Regions from separate parts of the Caloramator sp. E03 genome, predicted to be linked through region 1. Evidence: riboswitches for the same ligand, from Rfam matches in the RefSeq annotation. Region 1 holds a riboswitch; each other region holds the start of a gene.
What was found. A riboswitch is a leader RNA that binds a small molecule or an ion and turns the genes downstream of it on or off. The one in region 1 is predicted to bind thiamine pyrophosphate.
Positions count from the first base shown of each region.

Region 1 (4,174 bases):
AGTACAAGATTATATTATGCAATTTTATAGAAAAGGTTCGATATTGGAAAATTCTATTTTCTCCAAAGGCTTATTAACTTTCTGGAAGCCTCTTCAATGGAGCTGCTTCCCAATATTGAAGATATTAAAGAGATACCATCTATATTTGTTTTTTTAACTTCTTCTATATTTGAAATTCCTATTCCGCCGATTCCAACAACGGGAATCGAAACACTATCTTTTATCTTTTTAAGTGTTTCTACTCCAATAGGAGCTTTAGCATCAGCTTTGCTTAAAGTTGGATACACGGGACCTGCACCAAGGTAATCAGCTCCGCTTTCTTCTCCATATATTGCTTCTTCAATGCTACTGACAGAATACCCCAATATTTTATCGCCAATTAATTTTCTTGCAACTTTAAGGGGTAAATCTTCCTGCCCTATATGAAGTCCGTCAGCATCAACGGATAGAGCAATGTCAAGCCTATCATTTATTATAAGAGGAATATTATAATAACTTGTAAGCTTTTTCATTTTAATTGCTATATTATAAAATTCAAGGCTTGATATATCTTTTTCGCGGAGCTGAACTATAGTAACTCCTCCTTTTATAGCTTCTTCAACGGCTTTAAAGATATCCTTCCCATTTAATATTTTTCTATCGGTTACAAGGTAAAGAGAATAATCTATAGGCATTCTATTTTACCTCCATTCAATATATCATCTTCAGTAAGGTTATATATAAAGTCAAATAGTTTTACTTTAAATGTTCCAGGCAAAACTTTTTCCATTGAATTTTGTGTCATTTCTCCCGCAAGGTTCATAGCAAGTATTGAAGCTGCTGTTGATGTAAACCTATCATTACATATAGAAGTGGCAGCAGTTAAGGCACCAACCATGCAGCCTGCTCCAGTGATTAATGTTAATATTGGTGTGCCGTTGTAAATAAGACATGTCCTTTTTCCATCTGTTATAATATCCCTTTTACCTGTAGCTGCAACAACAGTATTATACTGATTTGCAAGAGATATACAGGCTTCTATTGCATCTTCGCCATCGTCTATTGAATCAACTCCTCTTACTTTTCCAGAGAACCCTGCAAGGGATTTTATTTCTCCTATGTTCCCTTTTATTACAGAAATATTTCCATATTGGAGAAGTTTCCTTGCTATATCCATTTTTCTGCTTATTGCTCCACAGGCAACAGGATCAAGTACAACAGGTTTATTTAATTCTTTTGCTTTTTTTACTGCAATTATAGATGCTTCTTCCTGCTCCGCGGTTAATGTTCCAAGATTTATATAAAGTGCAGAGATGAGATTTACAAATTCTTCGACTTCATACTTAGATTCACACATTGCAGGAGAAGCACCAAAACAAAGGAGAATATTTGCACAATCATTGATTGTAACGTAATTTGTTATGCATTGAACAAGAGGGGTATTTTCACGAACTTTTTTTAAAACATTAGCAATTGATTTTAACATTTTTATTTCCTCCCAACTTAAAATTTATATATAGGCTTAGCATTATATATAAATGTTGTAATAAACATATAAGCATATAAGGCAGTGGTAAAACTATTATATCTATTTATTTGTTATTCCTGCCTTTTTATATAAACTATAAAAATGATTAACAGGACCAACTCCATGTCCGAGTTCTATGGAATTTTCTATTGCGCCGTTTATGTATTCCTTTGCATTTTTTACAGCATCATATACGCAGTAGCTATTTGCGATATATGCGGCAATTGCAGATGAAAATGTACATCCTGTACCATGGGTATTTTTAGTATTAATTCTCTTTCCTTTGATGTGTATAAAATCCTTTCCGTCAAAGAATACATCTATTGCATCACCAGTTAAATGACCGCCTTTTACAACTACGTTTTTGGCACCAAGGTTATATATCTTTCTTGCTGCATTTTCCATTTGATCAATGGTTTCTATTTTATCTCCAGTAATAACTTCAGCTTCGAAAAGGTTTGGTGTTACAATAAGTGATAGTGGAAAAAGGTTTTTAATAAGTGCATCCTTTGATTCATCTCTTAGAAGGTGATAACCACTTTTAGATACCATAACTGGATCTAATACAACATTTTTAAATTTATAATATTTAATACGATTAGCTATTGTTTCGATAATATCTATACTCGATACCATACCTATTTTTAATGCATGAATTTCGATATCTTCAAAGAGGCAGTCGATTTGCTTTTTTATAATTTCAGTATCAAGTTCGACAACACTCAAAACTCCCTTTGTATTCTGAGCAGTTACAGCAGTTATAACGCTCATGGCATAAGTACCAAGAGTACTAAAGGTTTTGATGTCAGCTTGAATTCCAGCTCCTCCACAGGAATCAGATCCTGCAATTGTTAATACGTTTTTCATAATATTCCTCCTTTATTTTTAAATAACAAAAAAAGATGCAAATAATTGCATCTTTTATATACTTAAATATATCAATAGATGCAATTACTTCCCTACGCAGGCATTACCCAAACAGGTTCAAAGGGTCAGGCTTTGCAGCCTTCTCAGCAAATGCTCCCCTAGTAATTGCTTAATATTCAATTCTATTAACATTATAAAATATAAAATTTAAAAAGAGAACATATTATTTTGCAAAAGTTATAAGATAATTATAAAATGAGCTGTGTCTAAGTTCATCGGTTATAATATTAAATACCTGATCTTGATAACACCCAAGAGGAAGGCCTTCTTTAATCTGTCTGTACTTAACAACAGCAGATAGTTCGCCCTTTAGGGCCATTTTAAGACCATCAAGATAAGAGGATGGTTTTTCGAAAGGCTCATCAACTGATTGAATGTCCTGACCAGTAAAGTTTTTATAAATTGCTCTAAATATTTGATTATGCCTTCTTTCATCGTTTCTTATAGATTCGATAATCTGTTTTGCTTCTTGGTTTGGAGCAACGCTTATTAAATAATCGTAAAAAAGTTCATCTTTTCTTTCGTCCTGAACAGCTTCCTTAATAAGCATAAGGGATTTTTGAAATAAATCATAATTACAAAGCATTCCAGGGAGAGGGGAAATGTTCATTTTTAACCTCCTATTAATTTAAGATACAATATTATAATATGCATTGAAGGATTTTTTGTTTAAAATCAGATAAAAAATTAAATTAAAAATTAAGTTTTAAAATAAAGATGATGTAATGTATATGGAAGATCATGTTGTATGAAGATATATTTATAAAATAATTATTAATGATTTAAGAATATTGTGTTAAAACTGAAAAACAAATAAAAAAAGTAGTATAATTAACAGTATAATAATTATTAAGGAGGATATATAGATGAAGGTTCCTTTTTATACATCGGTTAGGGAATATAATAATAGAAAAAGTGAATTTAATGATGCAATACAGTCAGTAGTTTCCAAAGGTGATTTTATACTTGGAGGTAAGGTTTTAGAATTTGAAGAGGAAATAAAAGATTATACAGGGGCAGAGTATGCAATAGGTGTTGCATCTGGAACTGATGCTCTAACCATTGCTGCGGATATTTTAGGTTTTAAAGATGGAAAAGAAGTTATAACATCACCCTTTACATTTTTAGCTTCAGCTTCTTGTGTATTAAGAAATCGTGGTAAAGTTGTATTTGTTGATATTGATGAGGATACCTTTGAGATTAATACAGATATGATAGAGGAAAAAATAAATAATAATACTGTTGGTATACTTCCTATACATCTATTTGATCAGATGGCAAATATGGATAGAATAATGGAAATTGCTAAAAAGTATAACCTTAGAGTACTTGAGGATGCTGCAGAGGCCTTTGGAATGAGATGGAAGGGCAATGGTAATACATATAGGCATGCAGGAACAATAGGGGACTTTGGTATATTTTCATTTTTCCCAACCAAAACCCTTGGAGGATATGGTGATGGGGGAATGATTATTACTAATGATGAGAGCCTTGCAAAACTTGCAAAAAGCTATAGGGTTCATGGGGCATCTAAAAAATATCACTATGATTACATAGGCTATAATTCAAGGCTTGATACTCTTCAGGCAGCTATACTTAGCGTTAAACTAAAATATATAGATGATGCAATCGAAAAAAGAAATAAAGTTGCAAATATTTATATGGAAAATTTAAAGGATTGCTCATATATAAGGCTTCCTAAGATTAAGTATGAGCAAAAGGGAGTATATTATGTATTTA
Region 1 is NZ_CP040093.1:1,485,676-1,489,849, reverse strand. It holds gene thiE (thiamine phosphate synthase) at 54-674, opposite strand; gene thiM (hydroxyethylthiazole kinase) at 665-1,465, opposite strand; gene thiD (bifunctional hydroxymethylpyrimidine kinase/phosphomethylpyrimidine kinase) at 1,568-2,374, opposite strand; TPP riboswitch at 2,447-2,544, opposite strand; gene FDN13_RS07365 (ferritin family protein) at 2,598-3,044, opposite strand; gene FDN13_RS07360 (DegT/DnrJ/EryC1/StrS family aminotransferase) at 3,301-4,174, shown strand, end outside.

Region 2 (4,174 bases), 1.4 Mb from region 1:
ATTTATATATATTTATTTTACTACTAAAATAAATAAATTCAAATATTTTATACCGACCAGTCATGTCATTATTCGACAGTTCAAAATAAAACTTTAACATAATTTTTTATTTAAAACAAATTATATATTTAGGAAGTTATAAAGTGAGGTGTTAAAATGAAGTTTCTACCAAACTATGTATTTATAGAACCAGGAGCTGAAAATTATGAACTTGGCAAAAAATTAATAAGAGAATTTGAAGCTTTTGGAATACCAATAAATAAATTAAAAAGTTTTAATAGACTTGATGAAGTAAAAAAATCCCCAAACGAATTCTATGCTTTTAGTAAACGAAGCCTTGTCATTGGTATTAAGAAAAGCATGAAACTTGAATGTTGCAAACCTTCTGCAGATTATCAATTCTCACTTGTTACAGGTTGCCCTGGAAGCTGTGAATACTGCTATCTTCAAACAAATCAAAGTTTTAAACCTTTTATAAGGATATATGTAAATATAGATGAAATTCTTGAAAACGTAGATAAGTATATTAATATGGCAAAACCGAAAATAACAACCTTTGAAATTGCAAGTGCAAGCGATCCAATAGCTGTTGAACATATTACTGGTTCTGTAAAAAAAACTATAGAGTTCTTTTCAAGTAAAGAATTTGGAAGATTAAGGCTTGTAACAAAATATTCCAATATAGATAACCTTCTGAATATTAATCATAACAATCATACAAAAATACGATTTAGCATAAACTCAAAGTTTATTATTAAAAATTTTGAACATAATACTGATACTATAGAAGATAGAATAAAAGCCTCCTCTTTAATATACAATGCGGGTTACCCTTTAGGCTTTATAATTGCCCCTATAATGTATTACGAAAATTGGGAAGAAGAATATGATAAGCTCTTTAAAACACTTAAAGATAAGATACCAAATACTGATTTGTCTCCTTTAAGTTTTGAACTTATACAATATAGATTCACTGCAAAAGCTAAAAATGTTATACTTCAAAGGTTTCCTAATACTAAACTTAATATGGAAGAAGAAAATAGAATAAAGAAATGGGGACCCTATGGAATTTATAAATACATCTATCCAAAGGATATATCCGAAAAACTTAAATCTGGTATAACTAATATGATATATAAATATTTTCCTAATTCTAACATTGAATATTTTACATAAAAATCGAATTATTTACCTTTATTTTAAATTTTTTATATAAAAGGAGGCCAATAGTTATTTGGCCCCCTATTTTTATTATTCATTTAATATAAATTTATTTATAACCTTTGCAACTCCATCTCTCTCATTTGTATCTGTAATATAATCTGCAATACTTTTCACATAGTCAATTCCGTTTCCCATTGCAACACCTAAACCAGCATACTCTATCATACTAATATCATTCTCGCTGTCGCCTACACATATTACTTCTTCACGTTTATAGCCAAAGTAATCAGCAAGTATCTTAACGGCATTCCCTTTCGATATGCCCTGTGCCATAATTTCAATATTATTTAAATTGGAAGATACAATTGAAACATCAAATTCTTTACTAATTTTACTTCTCAACTTGTTTAAAAGCTCAATATCATCACAAACCAAAGCTACTTTTAATATTTCTTCACTGTTTATAACATCTTCAAAGTCTTTAACTACCTTTACTTCAACCTTTTCACCTTCTGAAACTACTTCATTCCATCTCACATAGTTAAGTGCAAGGTTTACTAATTCTTTAGTATATATCCTTTGATTAGTATACAGATGAAGTGTAAGCCCAAAGCTCTCTATAACACTAATAAGTTTAGGTAGGATTTCTTTATTAATAGCTTTTTTATATATTATTCTATTTTCATCCTTCTCCCTTATATATGCACCATTTGATGCAACAATTGGTGCCGCTGTTCCAATAAGAGAAGCATAAAATCTTGCTGATGTGAATATTCTACCAGTACAAACGACTATTTTAACTCCTAATTCAGAGGCTTTTTTTATAGCTATCTTGTTTTCCTGTGAAACTTCTTTTTTATCATTTAATAAAGTACCATCCATATCGAGTGCTATCATTTTATATTTCACAACCATTTAATCATCCTCCAAGCATTAATTAATAAAATATGCCAAGAATATAATAACATAGATATTTTGTTTTATACAAATTTTTGTTTTATTTTATTGATTTTTACTTGAATTTTTTATATTATAATTAGTATAAAATATAAATAGATTCGCCGTATGCTAGGGGAGCGTTAAGCTGAGAGGAAGGTCACTCCTTCGACCCTCTGAACCTGAACTGGGTAATTCCAGCGAAGGGAAGCATTATAGTTCTCCTCCTGTTTTACGGTGTAAAAGGAGGATTTTTTATGTCATTAATTACAAACATCTTTAAAGACTTTTCAAGTATAAAAATTCAGTCCTGGGCATTTATTATTGCCTTAATTGCAGCATCTTTTTTAATTAAAAAATCCCTTAATAAAAGTACATTTTCAACAAAGAAATTAACTCATGCAAGTTTATGTATTGCTGCATCATTTGTATTATCCTATATAAGGTTTTATCATTGGCCTCAAGGAGGTTCAATAACCCCTGGAAGCATGATTCCTTTAATGCTATTTGCCTATATTTATGGTCCAGCGGAAGGGATACTTGCAGGAATGGTTTATGGAATACTTCAGCTTATCCAAGATCCTTTCATAGTTCATTGGGTTCAGGTTCTTTTAGATTATCCTTTAGCATTTGGTGCCCTTGGACTTGCTGGATACTTTAAAAGCAACTTTAGCATAGGGGTTATTGCAGGAGGATTTGGAAGAATATTTTTCCATTTTTTATCAGGAGTATTTTTCTTTGCAAATTATGCACCTGAAGGCATGAACCCAATAATATATTCTCTTATAGTAAATGGAACTATAGTCGGAACGGAAGTTGGAATATGCTTTGTTATATCATTAATACCTCAATTTAAAAATGCTGTAATAAAAATAAGATCGCAAATGTTATAATTAAATAGAAGAAGTAATAAAAAAGTTAATATAACACCCATAAATCTATAACAAGTATATTTTTATTATCAGATTTATGGGTGTTTCTTTTGGTAGTTATATACAAACAGTTACATATCGTTTAAAGTCTCTTTTTATTATTTCACATCTATCAATTACAGTAAAACCTGAATCTTTTATTTCTCTATCCATTTGATTTAAACTTATCAAAACCATTTTACTTGAAATTCGCCTTGCATTTTTTAATATTGATATTTGTTCAAGCTCTGATGTAATTGATAAAACTCCATAAGGAATATCTATTATTGAAACATCATATTGTTTTCGTATATCCTTAATATCTGATACTTCAAGCACATCATCATACCCAAAATATCTTAAATTTCGTCTTGCACCTTCAATTACCTTTGGGTTTATATCATATCCTTCAATATTTAATCCCATTGACAATGCTTCAATTACAACAGTTCCTATGCCACAGCATGGATCAACAAGTTTTAATGTCATATCATTACCAACGGCTATATTAACAACGGCCCTCGAAATCCTTGTTGGAAGCGCATTACAATAATAGCAGGGTTTTTTATTATGGATATCCCAAATACCTTCATTTTTATTATATTCCCCAAGAATCCAGTAATCTTCATAATATATTATCCCAAGTATTATATCAGGATCATGTATTTTAGCATCTCCAAAGATAGCATTCCCAATAGCATCTTCTATCTTATGCTTTAATTCAAAATCCATCTTTCCTTCAATATTTATATATTTAATCTTAAAATTTTTATATGAAATCTTTTTTTCAATGATAATACTAATTAACTTCTCAATTGACTGAGCTTTTGCAATTATTTGTAAAGATGCTTTTATAAATGGGCTTCTATTTACATCAACATACTTTTCACTTAAAAAATACTTTCTTTTTGGAATTAAGTCGAATAAATATTTCATCTCTAATTTACACAGCTGTTCTTCATTAAAATTATAATTTATTATATAAAAATACATTGGGATGCCCCCTTAAAAAATATAAAAATAGAGTTTAAACTCCTTTGAGTCTAAACCCTGAACATGGTGCGGGTGAAGGGATTTGAACCCCCACGGTTTCCCGCTAGAACCTGAATCTAGTGCGTCTGCCAGTTCCGCCACACCCGCAAATACAAGATTATTTTATCATC
Region 2 is NZ_CP040093.1:2,845,560-2,849,733, reverse strand. It holds gene splB (spore photoproduct lyase) at 157-1,176, shown strand; gene FDN13_RS13520 (Cof-type HAD-IIB family hydrolase) at 1,252-2,079, opposite strand; TPP riboswitch at 2,225-2,326, shown strand; gene thiT (energy-coupled thiamine transporter ThiT) at 2,358-2,993, shown strand; gene FDN13_RS13510 (TRM11 family SAM-dependent methyltransferase) at 3,090-4,004, opposite strand; tRNA gene FDN13_RS13505 (tRNA-Leu) at 4,069-4,151, opposite strand.
Region 2: linked by a shared signal. The riboswitch ahead of thiT (energy-coupled thiamine transporter ThiT) and the one ahead of thiD (bifunctional hydroxymethylpyrimidine kinase/phosphomethylpyrimidine kinase) in region 1 are both predicted to bind thiamine pyrophosphate.

Region 3 (4,174 bases), 450 kb from region 1:
TGCCATAACCGGCGATGCTCCAATTGCAAGGATAATATTAGCGCAGTCATTTACAGTTACATAATTTGTTATATTATGTATTAGAGGATTTTTTTCTCTTAAGCTGCATAATAATTCTCCAATTTTTTTACAAGTTTCCATTTGTTAATCCACCTCCAGGTTATTGTATAAATAATGCTTGTAGTTATCATTGCAGGAACTGTTGCTCCAAATAATAAATCCTGTTTAATGAAACTGTAATATGAAGCAACACCTATTGCCCATACTATAAATGCTCCTAAGTTAATAAGAACATCGTTCTTAATTTTGTTGTTTTTCTTTATAATAAAATAGTCAGTTATAAGAATTGCAAACAAAGGTGCAAACACTGAACCTATTGCATATAAAAAGCTTTCATAGTTTTCAATTGGAAAAACTGCAGCGATTACAGTTCCAATTACCGTCATTAGTATTCCTATATTTTTTTCACTTTGTTTTGGCATTATATTTAAAAAGGAAACCCCAGCTGAGTAAACATCAAGAAAAGTAGTTGTAACTGTTGAAAGCACAACTATGCCAAGTGCAGTTATTCCAAGATTTGCAGCAAGCATCATAGCTGAAGGGTCTGGGTTGTTTGAAACTATAGCTGCACCAAGTCCAATAATATACATCCATGAACTTCCTAAAAAGTATCCTAAAAAGCTTCCTAAAGCTCCTTCTTTTTCACTCTTTGCAAATCTTGTATAGTCTGCAATAAGAGGAAGCCAAGACAGAGGCATAATTACATTAAGTTCAAGAGCCCCGCCAACAGATATGCTGCCGCTTCCTGCTCTATCAAACAAAGTTTTATCTTTAAATATTACAGTACCTAAAACAATCGTCAGTACAAAGAGCAAAAATACAGCAATACTGTTCAGCTTTTTCATACCATCCTTCCCATACCAAATCCAAAGTGCAACAAGTACTCCAACTAAAACAATGCTTAACAAAACATTGTCAAAACTCCATAAACTCTTTGCTATAAGGTTTATTGAATCTGCTGCAGATTTTATCATAACCGCTGTCCAGCCTATAAGCTGAAGAACGTTTAAAATTGAGAATAAATATACTCCGTATTTCCCAAAGGATATATTTGTTGAAGTTATTGCTGGAACCTTTTCTCTTGTTCCAATTACTCCTCCCAAAACAAGCACAAAGGTTCCAATCAAATGCCCAGCTAAAATTACAATAACACCGGTTTTAAAGCCAAGAGGTGCAATCAAACCTCCAGTTAATATTTCAGCAATTGAAACTGCCGCTCCAAACCATAAAAGTAAAAATGTCCAAAAGCCAAGCTTTTCGTTATCTTTAGTCATTTAAAATTCCTCCTGCTTTATATAATGAATAAAAATGATTAGTGGGTCCAACTCCATGCCCTATATCAAGGGAATGTTTTATAGCTGTTGTTATGTATTCCTTTGCTCTTTTTACAGCATCTTTAATTTCAAATCCAAGGGCTAAATTAGCCGTTATTGCAGATGATAATGTACAACCTGTTCCATGTGTATTTTTTGTATTAATTCTCTCTGTGCTGTAATGAACAATATTTTCACCATCAAATAAAACATCAACCGCTTCTCCTTTAATATGCCCTCCCTTTAAAAGAACACTTTTGCATCCAAGTTTATATATTTCTTTTGCAGCTTCTTCCATTTCACTTACTGTCTCGATTTTTATATTTTCATTCTTTACTTCATTAAGTATTTCTTCAGCTTCAGGAATATTTGGAGTAATAATTGATGATAGGGGAATAAGCCTATTTATAAGTGCAGTTTTTGACTCAGGTTTTAAAAGAGAGTACCCGCTTTTTGAAATCATAACCGGATCTAAAACAACATTCTCAGGATTATACTGACTTATCTTTTCACTTATTGCTTCAATCGTTGAAATCTTTGAAACCATGCCTATTTTAACCACATCAACCTTAATATCAGTAAAAATTGCATCAATCTGGGCTTTAATAATTTCCTCATCAATATCCTGCACTGCAAAAACGCCCTGTGTATTTTGTGCTGTTACTGCTGTAATCACGCTCATTCCTTATACTCCATTTGCACTGAATGTTTTTAAATCTGCCTGTATTCCTGCACCACCACAGCTGTCTGATCCTGCAATTGTTAATGCCTTTTTCATATTTTTCCTCCTTCTTAATACAAAAAAACACAAACCCATAGGATTTGTGTTTAAATCAAAAATTTACAAACATCTTCCTACGCTGGAATTATCCAGTTCAGGTTCATAGGGTCAAAGAATTATGGTTCTTACTCTCAGCCGGCCTATCCAGCTCCCCCGTGTTTTGCTTATTAATTTTTATAAATTAATCATAACACAACCAATTATATTTTGCAAAAAAATTTATAATTATACTTTTTTAAAATTATAGAATATAATATTGTAATTTGCATCAATATTTAATTAAAAAACTTCCGTTGAAAATAAGAATGATTTATGTTATTATGTAATTGAGAATGAATTTCATTACGAGGTGATGTGTATGTGTATATGTGATTTAGAACCTTTGAAGAAGGTATATATATGTGATATAAAAGGAAATGAATTGCTTGTAAAAAGACTTCTTGCTCTTGGTGCAACTTATGGTACCGAAGTTTATGTTAAAAATTATGCTCCTCTTGGTGATCCGATAATAATTAATCTAAGAGGCTTTGATCTTGCAATAAGAAAGAAGGATGCAAAGAATATATACGTAAAGGAGGCGTAATATGATAACGGCTGCACTTATTGGTAACCCAAATGTGGGAAAAACAACTCTTTTTAACCTTCTAACGGGTTCAAATCAATATGTTGGTAACTGGCCAGGAGTTACCGTTGAAAAAAAAGAAGGTTACATGGAAAACTCAATAAAAATAGTGGATTTGCCTGGAATCTATGCAATGGATACCTTCTCTAATGAAGAGAAAATATCTAAGGAGTTTCTTTTAAAAGAAAAGGTTGATGTGATTATAAACATAGTTGATGCATCAAATTTAAGTAGAAACCTATATCTTACAATGCAGCTTAAACAATTTAAAAAACCAATAATACTTGTATTAAATATGTTAGATGCCGCAGAAAATAAAGGCATTAAAATAAACTTTGATTTATTAGCAAAAGAAATCAATTGTACTATAGTTCCAATTATAGCATCAAAGAAAATAGGAATTGATAATCTTAAGGTACTGCTTATGAGCGGTAATTTTTTAAAAAGCATAGATGATAATGATTATCATTTTTCATCAGAAAAGGAGATTTATGACTATATAGATTCAATACTTAAAAAATCAATATCTTTTAATAGGAACAATACAAAAACAATCTCAGAAAAAATTGATAAAATAATACTTAATAAATTTTTAGCTTACCCAATATTTTTAGGATTTCTGTACTTAATATTTAAATTAACTTTCAGCTGGGTAGGCCAACCTCTTGCAGATCTTTTAGATTTATTTCTAAACGATTATCTTGTCCCATTCATTGAAAACCTATTAAAAAGCAGTAGCCCTTATTTTAAATCTCTAATAATAGATGGAATAGTTGGAGGAGTCGGTTCTGTTGTAGTATTCCTTCCTGTTATACTTTCACTATTTCTTGGTATATCTTTTTTAGAGGACTGTGGATATATGGCAAGAGCGGCATTAATAATGGATAAACTTATGAGGAAAATGGGTCTTTCTGGTAAAGCATTTATACCTTTGATAGTTGGATTTGGTTGCAGCGTACCTGGAATAATGTCCTCAAGAACCTTAGAAAGTGAAAAGGACAGAAAACTCACTGCATTATTAGTACCTCTTATGTCTTGTAACGCAAGGCTTCCTGTTTACGCACTATTTGCTTCAGTATTTTTCCCAAACAATCAAACTGCAGTAGTATTTTCGCTATATATCATAGGAATAGTTCTTGCATTTGTTATTGGAATTATTTTCAAGAATACAATATTTAAAAAAGACGAAGAGCCTTTTATAATAGAGCTTCCTGAATATAAAATGCCTGATATAAGAAACCTTTTAATTCATACCTGGGACAAAGGTAAAGGATTTTTAAAAAAGGCAGGAACAATAATATTTTCAATTTCAATATTAGTATGGTTCCTATCAAACTTTAATTTCAATGGAATGACTGAAATGAATTCAAGCTTTTTAGCATCAATTGGAAAATTTAT
Region 3 is NZ_CP040093.1:1,040,432-1,044,605, forward strand. It holds gene thiM (hydroxyethylthiazole kinase) at 1-141, opposite strand, end outside; gene cytX (putative hydroxymethylpyrimidine transporter CytX) at 99-1,334, opposite strand; partial or broken gene thiD (bifunctional hydroxymethylpyrimidine kinase/phosphomethylpyrimidine kinase) at 1,327-2,151, opposite strand; TPP riboswitch at 2,208-2,319, opposite strand; gene FDN13_RS05350 (FeoA family protein) at 2,513-2,737, shown strand; gene feoB (ferrous iron transport protein B) at 2,739-4,174, shown strand, end outside.
Region 3: linked by a shared signal. The riboswitch ahead of thiD (bifunctional hydroxymethylpyrimidine kinase/phosphomethylpyrimidine kinase) and the one ahead of thiD (bifunctional hydroxymethylpyrimidine kinase/phosphomethylpyrimidine kinase) in region 1 are both predicted to bind thiamine pyrophosphate.

Region 4 (4,174 bases), 230 kb from region 1:
TTGGTAAGAATTCCTTTTCAATTTTCATTATTAACCTGTCGATTACATTTTTAAATTCAATTGATGCTTTAAACTCAGATTCTTTTCTAATAAAATTATTTAATTTTATCTCTTCATAAGTATTATTATTGTTAACAAACCTTATAAGCTTTTCATTTTCATCTTGTATTTTTAATTTTGAGCCTATCATCTCAACTGCAAAATCCAAAAATGTAGTCTGTTTTACCTTATCAACTCCAAGCTCTGGAAGAACTTCAGATATATAGTTTAGGAAAAATCTCGTAGGTGCAAGAATCATAAAGTTTTCAGGGTAAAAAGATTTTTCAAATGTATATATAAGATAAGCAATTCTATGAAGTGCTATAGTAGTTTTCCCACTTCCAGCAGCTCCTTGTACTATAATGGGTTTCCACATATCTGCCCTTATAACTTTGTTTTGTTCAACTTGTATTGTAGATACAATGTCCTTTAACCTATTATCTGCATTAGCTCCCAGATATGATTGTAAAAACTCATCGTTTGTAGTAATATCTATATCAAATATATTATTTAGTTTCCCATCTTCAATAGAAAACTGTCTTTTTAAAGATAGCTTTCCTTTTATTCTACCCTCAGGACAACTATAGGATGCATCTCCAATTCTCTCTTCATAATAAAGATTTGAAATAGGAGCACGCCAGTCTACTATAATGAGTTTTTGATCTTCCTCCCTCATTAAAGACATCTTCCCAATATAAATTTTTTCTTTTTCACTAGCTCCCTCTTCTTTAAAATCAATTCTTGCAAAATAAGGCTTTTTTCTTGCCGCTATCAAATTTTTAAGTTTTATCTGTATCCTATCATGAAACATAGTATTTATCATTAAATCTATATATCCTTGGCTGCTATCACCATGTAGCCCTTTTTTGCTTTTTGAAACTTCGACATCAAGTCTGTCTTTCTCTTTTATTGCATTTTCAAGACTTTTTTCAACATACCCTAAAGTAAATTCAAGCCTGTTTAATTCTTCATTATAATCAGGATGATCTTTCGATGACATAATAAAACCTCCCTAAAAAATTTTAGGCGAACTTATTGATTATAGCCTAAAATTTAAGGAGTGTAAATATATAGGTGCCAGGTACCGGAGAATGGAGAAAAGTTATTATTGATATTAAGCATAGGTAAGCACCGCAAAAAACTAATATGGGTTTTGACAAGGCTATAAACGCGGTGCAAAAATATTAGAGCCAGCAGGGATATGTTATGTTGTAAATAAAATTAATATTAAATCAAGGAAAAATAATATATAATATCGGATAATTTGATAAGGTTTTACGATGCTATAAAAAGGCTTCTTTAATAAGTAAGTCTTTAAATAAAAAACGTAAAGTAAAAATCAATTGAAGTAAAATCCGTTTGACAGCAAATTATAAATCTGGTTATAATTAAATTAAAAGTTAATATAATCACTGGGGGAGATGGAAAAGGCCATCTGAGAGTAAGGTCCTATAAAACCTTTGACCCTTTGAACCTGATCTGGTTAATGCCAGCGTAGGAAAGTGTGGGGATTATTTGCACTACTCTATTTTAGCTGGGTAGTGCTTTTTTATTTAACACTATCCTGCAATGGATAGTGTATTATTTTGTGAACTACCCCCAACTCTACGAAGTCACCACTTGTATCGCTGATTATGTTAAATAAAAAGGAGAGGATGCCACAAAACAATTAAAATAACTTTAAAATAGAAATAAAAGATAATGGAGGTTTATAATATGAATAAAACACAGCTTGAATATGCAAAAGAAAAAATATTTACTCAGGAGATGGGAAAGGCATTTTTGCATGAAGAAATAAATAAAGATGAGTTTTTAGATAATATTTCAAATGGAAAAATAGTTATTCCAGCAAACAAAAACAGAAAACGTGAAAAATACTATGCAATAGGTAAAGGATGCCTTGTTAAGATAAATGTAAATATAGGTGTTTCAAGCGAATGTGGAAACTTTGATGAAGAAATAAAAAAGCTTGAGCTCTGCAGGGAATTTAATGTTGAATCGGTTATGGATCTTTCAAGTGGGAAGAATTCAAAAGAGTTTAGAAAAATGCTTTTAAAAAATTATGATTTTATAGTAGGTACAGTTCCTGTGTATGATACTGCAATTTTACATGATGATTTTACAAAGGTTGATGTAAAGCAAATACTTGAGCTTATTGAAATGCAGGCAGAAGAGGGCGTTGACTTTTTTACCCTTCATGCAGGAATAAACAGAAAAGCAATTGAAAGGTTTAAGAATAATAATAGGATTATGAAGATTGTATCCCGCGGCGGAGGGATGATATATAACTGGATGATGAAAAACGATAGGGAGAATCCTTTTTATGAATACTATGATGAAATATTAAAAATATGTAAAAAACATGATGTTACTCTAAGCCTTGGGGACTCCCTAAGACCTGGATGTGTTTTCGATTCTACTGATGCCCTTCAAATCGAAGAGCTAATAAACTTAGGAGAACTCACCAAAAGGGCATGGGATGAGGGAGTACAGGTAATGATAGAAGGCCCTGGGCACATGAGGGCAAATGAAATTGCAGCAAATATGGTTCTTGAAAAGAAACTCTGCAAAGATGCTCCTTTCTATGTTTTAGGACCTTTAACAACTGATATAGGAGCAGGATATGACCACATATCAGGTGCAATGGGAGCATTAATTGCAGCGTTAAACGGAGCTGATTTCCTTTGCTATTTAACTCCTGCAGAGCACCTTCGCCTTCCAAGCATTAATGATGTTAAAGAAGGAATAATAGCATTTAAACTTGCTGCTCATTCTGCAAATATTGCAAAAGGGTTTAAAAAACCTCTTGAAAGAGATTATAAAATGAGTACTGCAAGGAAAAACATGGATTGGGAAGAAATGTTCAAATGGGGCATAGATGAAAAGAAAATGAGAGAATACAAAAAGGATGATAATAAATACTGCACTATGTGCGGAAAACTTTGCCCTGTCAAAAATGTAAAATAAATTGGTGCCTTTTAAATTGGTGCCAGGCACCGGAGAATGGAGAAAACTTTTTATTATTCAACATTGATTTTATGATAGTTGCGAAATTTCCTTAAAGCATCTGCAGAAGTATTTAGAAAATTCCCTATTTCATATAGGGAATATTTATTATAAAGTGCTAGCTTAATAAATTCTATTTTATATGGAATTAGTGATTTTCCCCTGCTTCCCTTTAAAATAAGTTCTCTTATATCTTCAGGAATATTAATTGAATTAAAAATATCATTTAAGGTTAATCTTTGAAAATCATCAACCTTATTAGAATTTGTATTCTTATTGACATCATCTAATCTAAAAGCTGACTTTATAAAATCAAAATCCTTTATTTTATCATTGTCACACCCTGATATATCCATGAGGTTTAAATATTTTTTTATAGCTTCAAACCTATTTGAAGACAAAATATTTAATATAAAGTTTATGTCAACAAAACTATTTATATTGCGCTGATAAAAAATATTGCTACTCCATCTGTAATCTGTTACTTTTTCACAAATTCCTGCCCTTACAGGATTTCTATGCACATATCGCAGAAGCCATATAAGATATGGATCATTATCTACAACTTCACATCCATATCTGCTTTCATAAACATGTCCAGTTCGCTGAAGTTCTCTATTTATGAATTTTGCCACAACACTGTTTATATTAAACATAATCTTATCAATGTAATCATTGTTAGTTCTAATAATTAAATGATAATGATTGTCCATAATAACATATCCTAATACTTTATAGTCAAATCTTTTATTATATTCTTTCAATTGTTTTATTAAAAATGCTTTGTGTTTGTCGTTTTTAAATATAAATTCTTTATTATTCCCTCTTTGATAAACATGATAAATACAGCCATTAATCAATATTCTTGGTAATCTTGGCATAACCATACCTCCTATTTAGAATATTATAGACATATTTTCAGAAAATATTCTCCATTCTCCGGTGCCTGGCACCTAAATTACATATAAAAAATCAGGCATATTCCTCTTATTCAACTAATAAATATATTATTAGTTTACAATAGATAAAGGGGGAAGAAACATGGACGAAGAAAATGTGATCGATTTACGAGATATAATAAACATTTTAAAAAAAAGAAAATGGATAATAGTCTATGCCTCAACTCTTA
Region 4 is NZ_CP040093.1:1,256,356-1,260,529, forward strand. It holds gene helD (RNA polymerase recycling motor HelD) at 1-1,039, opposite strand, end outside; TPP riboswitch at 1,444-1,557, shown strand; gene thiC (phosphomethylpyrimidine synthase ThiC) at 1,756-3,006, shown strand; gene FDN13_RS06265 (transposase) at 3,060-3,926, opposite strand; gene FDN13_RS06270 (polysaccharide biosynthesis tyrosine autokinase) at 4,087-4,174, shown strand, end outside.
Region 4: linked by a shared signal. The riboswitch ahead of thiC (phosphomethylpyrimidine synthase ThiC) and the one ahead of thiD (bifunctional hydroxymethylpyrimidine kinase/phosphomethylpyrimidine kinase) in region 1 are both predicted to bind thiamine pyrophosphate.